DNA from 2 places in the Neobacillus sp. FW104-15D2 genome. Region 2 is predicted to be linked to the other one. Evidence: riboswitches for the same ligand, from Rfam matches in the RefSeq annotation. Region 2 holds a riboswitch; the other holds the start of a gene.
The links. Region 2 has a riboswitch for cyclic di-GMP ahead of AC3WR0_RS10030 (response regulator). Riboswitches for the same ligand answer to the same signal wherever they lie in the genome.

Region 1 (3,135 bases), on a different contig from region 2:
CAATACTTGCTGAAATCAGCAGTTCATGACCATTGACATGAAAAGGCTGTCTTAGAGATTGGAGCACTTTTTCAGCCCTCATTAAGGCATCTTCTTCAGATTTAATCCCTTTCGAGAATAGGACGAATTCCGCTCCGCCCTGCCTTCCAACCACTTCATTTGTAGCAATAAGCCCTTTTAGCCTACCACCGACTAAATGAAGCAGCTGATCTCCCAGAGTATGTCCAAGAGTGTCATTAATAATATTAAAACGATCTAAATCGATAAACATAATTCCATGCATATCATTTTTATTAATGTTGACAGCTTCATTCAAAACCTTCTCAATCATTCTTCTGTTTGGAAGGCCTGTAAGCAGGTCATTGTAAGCCATATTTCTGATTTTCTCTTCATTTCTTTTATTATCCGTAATATCTTTTGCTATCCCAAATACTCCCGTAACTTGGTTTTCAATTATAATTGGAACTATTGTAAATGAAGCAATCGTTTCAGTAACAAACAGTTGAATTTCAAAGCCCTTTGAATAACCCTTTATAGCCTCTGAAAAGATTTCGGTTACCACTTCCCTATTTTGCTCACTTACAATCTGTAAAAAATGCCGTCCGGCCAATTCATAACTTTGTAGTCCCAAAAGTTTTTGGCAAGCCTCATTGGAAGATGTAAATATCCCTTCAAGGTTCACAGAAAAAACGGCATCCGGATGATTATGAAAAAGAGAGCTGTAACGTTGTTCGCTATAGGTTAGTTCTCTGGTCCTTTCTCCATATTGCTTAAGCAGCTTATGGTTATCAATAAGAATAGCAACCTGACGAAGAATAATTAAAACGATAGTCGCTTCGGATCCAACCACCAGAGTTTTGTCCCCAGCCCCTTTTTCGGCAATAAACAGAAAAAGAAGGGCAACGGCCATATACGGTAAAAGAAAGCGAACAAAAAAAGATGTTTTTTGAAACAAACCGGTTTGTTTTAACCCTTTATGCTTTACTTTATCTCCGCCTCTTAGACCGGCAAGTCCAACTAGCAAAACAGAAAGGGGATATAAAGGATCTATAAAACTCCCTGAAATGTAAGTGTCAGTAGTCCGCATATACAGATAAAAGGTATCAGCGAAAACCTGAATTAGAAGTCCCCACATAATAAACTTCATGCTTTTCTTTTGAAAGATGTTATTTGAAAAAACATAAATATTTAAAATGCCCAGAAACAGCGCCAAATCGCCAACCGGCGTTCCTAAGGAGACAAGCATAAATAACGGAGAAACCTCTGAAACTTCGAGAATAGGCTTTATAAAAAAGCTCCAGCTAAAAGTTGCAGCAACCGTCATGGTAATAGCCATACTCAAAAGAGTTTTAATTGCTTTGTACTGTTCTCTTGCTTTAACAAGCTGATATGTTAAAGCCGAAAAGTAAAAGAATATTTGAAGCATATAAAAAATATCGGCATAACCAGGATAAGGCACATTAATTTTTAAATGGTTTTCATAATAATCCCCGATTACTTCTGCTGTAAAAAAGCTTAACGCCCCAAGGAAAAGGAGGAACCAAAACGGCCTGCCTACCACTTTTTCCTTTTTCCAAGCAAGGAATAGCCAAATCGATGAAAGCAGTGGAGCAAAAGTTGAAAAAGCATTTCCTCCAGGAATCAGCATTCTATCATTCATTTTCCAGTAAAGAATCCATCCATAATAACTAAATAAATAGAGAACAATAAAAAGAAAGAGAACCCATTTTCTGCGGCTATTTTCCATTTTTCCACTCCTGCTGTATGTCAGAGATGATGTAATAAAAAAACTGCCTTTTTTTGCGAAAAGGCAGTACCAATCTGAAAAAATTTTTTTTGCTCAGATAACCGGCAACCCGGCTGCCATAGTGAAAACACCTTAGGCCCGTAGCTTTGCGTCCTCACCTTTCAATGAGTTTGCCTTTTCAGTAGATTCAGTTTTTATGATATGAGCCTTATTTTACCACACATAATAATCAAATGGACTCATTTTTTTCCACATATAGCATAAAAAATAGTTATTCCAAGGTCTATAAGCCTGTATTTTTGACATAATTAAGCAAAAATAAATTTAATCAAACGTTTGATTAAATTTCTATAAGGCCTTATTTAAAAAGGACTTTTCCACAGCCTTATCCAATTCAGGGCTTAATTTGCTTCTTGTTGGAAATGCCATCCTGTAAAACTCAATGGAAAGGTTTTTGCTGTCTTCAATTACCTTCAGCTTTTTCTCGGGTTCATTTTTAGCATAAACTTCTACAACAGCATCAGTCCCTCCACTATTTAATTCCAATAGCCAAATTGTTATTTTCGAGTTTTTTAAGATTTTTATTGTCTTTTCAAACATCTTTTCTACTGCTTCCTGCCCTATTGTTCGTGCTGGACTGCAGCTGCTTTCTTTTTCAGGTCTTCCGCACTAGCTTCGGCACTAAGATCTTATTAATAGAAAGGAAATACGGAAGAGAAAAATCATAAGTCTGCTTCCGCTCATCATTAAAACGTTTTCATATACCAAATAATAATGAAACACGATAGAAAAAAGAGCCTAATAGGAGATGGTGACTTTCCCCCTTAGGCTCTTTTGCTATAATCATAATTTAATTTTTTCCAGCTTTATTATTTGAACTTCCTTTTCCCGGATTGGATGGGTCTTCCCCTTTTATATCTGTGCTAGTATTATCCGCAGGCTCTGAACCATTTCCCAGACCATTATTATTTTTAACCTTTTCTTTTTTATATTTTTCAGTATGTGAAGCCTTTGTACTCTTAGTAACAGTGTTTGTTTTCTTAGTCTGCTGCTTTCCTTTGCCAGGATTAGAAGGGTCAACTCCTTTGACGTCTGATGCAGTTCCATCCCCTGGCTCTGAGCCATTACCTAATCCATTATTATTTTTAACTTTTTTCTTCCTTTCAACAGGCTGACTGGTTGTGGATGATGTTCTTGGTTTTACTGCTGTATTTGTTGTCTCTGTTGTGCCCGGTGGTTGTACTGGGATAACTTTTGAAGTTATAGACTTAGAGGTGATTTCACTTGTATTTGAAGTATTATCTTTCGCTTGTGGTGTACCAGTGCTGTTTTGAATATAACGATTTAGGTATTCATAATAATTGCTTGTAAATGTACTTTGCTTCGTA
Region 2 (3,135 bases):
TGGATGTATTTATTATTCCTGAATATCGGGGCAGAGGCTTGTCCAAATGGCTGATGGAGGTCATAACGGAGCAGTCAGAATTAAAGGAAGTAAGAAAATTGATGCTCAGCACGGCCGATGCACACGGTTTATATAATCAGTTTGGCTTTATGGAGATTGATAAGCCTGATTTGTATATGCTTAGAAGAAAAAAAGAAAATGTTAATGTTTAAAAGGAGAGACTGACTTTGTTTACTGCAGCAATACATGGATTTACCCTTGCCCTGGGGCTTATTCTCCCCTTAGGCGTGCAGAACATTTTTATTTTTAACCAGGGAGCTGTCCAGCCACGATTTTCCAAAGCAATACCTGCCATTTTGACAGCAGCTCTCTGCGATACATTGCTGATTGTCCTGGCAGTTGTGGGAATATCAGTAATAGTACTTAGCAGCACATGGATAAGTTCAGTACTGCTGTTACTGGGAATTGTATTTTTAATTTACATGGGGATAGCGACGTGGAAAAGCAATCCTTCCGATGGAAGTGATAATAACGTAACTATTTCATGGAAAAAACAAATTACGTTTGCAGCTTCAGTTTCGCTTCTGAATCCTCATGCGATCATGGATACGATTGGGGTCATAGGAACAAGTTCACTTACATATAGCGGTACAAATAAAATAGCTTTTACAATTTCCTGCATTGCTGTATCATGGCTGTGGTTTGCAGGTCTGGCTGTAGCAGGAAGATTTACAGGTCTGCTTGATCGGGGTGGAAGAGTGCTTGTGGTATTAAACAAGCTATCTGCAGTGATTATGTTTGCTACAGCTGTCTATCTTACTCTAAGATTGTTTTAAGAAGCAGATACCTCAATCCGATCAAGCGCAGGAATTAACCCTTGAAAAGAGGGTTTAACAAGAAAATTCTTGGCACCAAAATCCAGGGATTCATCGATAAAGACTCTTGACTCTAATGAAGAAAACATAATGACATTTGCGCGGGGGTTAATTCTCATAATCTCTTTCAGAGCATCAATACCGTTCATTTTTGGCATGGCATAATCCATTAGCACAAAGTCTGGATGAAGATGAAAAAACTTTCGAACAGCCTCTTTTCCGTCATCTGCTTCGGAAATAACACGATAATCACTCTTCGCCAGCAATTTTTTAAGGATGCTTCTTGAAAACAGGGAATGATCCGCGATTAGAATTGTTTTCATTGTTAAAAAACACCTTCCACTATTTGTTTAAAGGCATTATAAGCATCTATTGCAGCCCGGCTGCCATGTCAGTATATTATCTGCTTTAGGCCCGTGGCTTTGCGTCTTTTACTTTCGTAAAATTTGCCCTTAAGGTAATCCTAACAGAAGGAAGAATGGCGAATCATGGGGAAAATGGTCCATTTTTTCCAACAATTCTGTTAAGTTAATGTAAACATAATGTTAATATAAGGTTAATTAGCGTATTATAAAAATTTTTTATTTGTTATGAAAGAAAGTTGAGGTTAATTTGAAAGCTATCATAATGTTTCTTCTTGCAGGTCTTGCTGAAATAGGTGGGGGTTATCTGGTCTGGCTCTGGCTGAGGGAAGGCCGTCCATTCTGGTATGGTGCTGCAGGGGCTGCCATACTGATTGTATATGGGATTATTCCAACCTTTCAGAGCTTTCCGTCGTTTGGAAGGGTTTATGCAGCCTATGGAGGCGTCTTTATCATTTTGGCCATTTTGTGGGGCTGGGGAATAGATGGGAAAATTCCGGATTTATATGACTGGATTGGTGGATTCATTTGTTTAGCTGGAGTAGCAGTTATTTTATGGGCACCAAGATAAGTTAAGTTCGTGAACAGCCTCAAAAAGAGGCTGTTTTTTTGATACCAGAATATTATTTGGAAAATATATTTTGCAAAGAAATAACTATCTAGGAACATGGATTCATCTAGTAATTCATTCTTCCTAATAAATGGTTTTTGTTAGATTAATACCCTGAGAGTATAGTCCTGTATATGGAAATTGAGGCAAAATAGTCCAGAAATACGCAAAATAATCCAGAAATTATTTCGCTTTTCTAAAAATTTTGTAATGTATAGTGAAATTGTAAGCGCGTTCAATAAAAGAGAGGAGGCATATCTTTTAATTTATTTTCCATAAAATATATTGGAGGTAATGAAAGTTGTCCAAACGTAAACTTCGAAATTCTATTTTTACTGGTATTACACTACTAGCTTTAACAGTAGGATCCTCAGTAGGGACAATGTCTAAAAATGTAAAAGCACAAGAGACCATTGCTCCGTACAAAAATTCTAAGCTTCCGGTTGAACAAAGAGTAGAAGATTTGCTTTCTAGAATGACAATGGATGAAAAAATTGGACAGATGGTTCAGCCTGAACGAACTTCTGTCACGGCAGAAGATATTAAAAATTATGGTATTGGCTCTGTTTTAAGCGGAGGGGGGTCATTGCCGACAACCGGAAATACCCCAACAGATTGGGCGGATATGGTGGATAACTTCCAAAGCGGCGCCTTGGCTTCAAGATTAGGAATTCCAATTATTTATGGGATTGACGCCGTGCACGGTCATAATAATGTTTATGGGGCGACTATTTTTCCACATAACATTGGACTTGGAGCTGCAGATGACTTGGATTTGATGAAACGTATAGGCAGCGCCACTGCAGAGGAAGTTCGAGCAACAGGGATTTCTTATACATTTGCTCCAGTCCTTGCTGCACCGCAAAATATTCGCTGGGGCAGAACGTACGAAGGCTATAGCGAAGATCCACAGGATACTGGAAAACTTGGCTCCGCTCTTGTAGAAGGATTGCAAGGAAGCCCTAAGGACAGTGATTTCTTAAAGGGTGCTCATGTAGTATCTTCTATTAAGCACTTCGTTGGCGATGGTTTAACCGAAGGCGGCGATGACCAGGGAAACGTAACAGAATATACCGACGAGCAAATCAAAAAGTTTATCAAGCCATATAAAGAAGCCATTAAAGCTGGAGCAAGAACCGTGATGGTTACCTACTCAAGTATTAACGGCTTAAAAACTCATGGTGACTATCACCTCATAACTGAAGTACTGAAGGGAGAGCTAGGCTTCTCTGGATTTGTTATCTCTGATTATAATGGTCCGCAGCAGATTGTGCCCAATGACTTTAGA

Region 1: another riboswitch for cyclic di-GMP. It lies ahead of AC3WR0_RS09305 (DUF4084 domain-containing protein); the one in region 2 lies ahead of AC3WR0_RS10030 (response regulator).

The regions. Positions count from the first base shown of each region.
Region 1 is NZ_JBYTCJ010000009.1:70,419-73,553, forward strand. Features, by position in the region: gene AC3WR0_RS09305 (DUF4084 domain-containing protein) at 1-1,747, opposite strand, end outside; cyclic di-GMP riboswitch class I at 1,848-1,932, opposite strand; gene AC3WR0_RS09310 (hypothetical protein) at 2,096-2,347, opposite strand; gene AC3WR0_RS09315 (hypothetical protein) at 2,598-3,135, opposite strand, start outside.
Region 2 is NZ_JBYTCJ010000010.1:65,108-68,242, reverse strand. Features, by position in the region: gene AC3WR0_RS10040 (GNAT family N-acetyltransferase) at 1-212, shown strand, start outside; gene AC3WR0_RS10035 (LysE/ArgO family amino acid transporter) at 228-836, shown strand; gene AC3WR0_RS10030 (response regulator) at 833-1,198, opposite strand; cyclic di-GMP riboswitch class I at 1,246-1,336, opposite strand; gene AC3WR0_RS10025 (YnfA family protein) at 1,488-1,808, shown strand; gene AC3WR0_RS10020 (glycoside hydrolase family 3 protein) at 2,149-3,135, shown strand, end outside.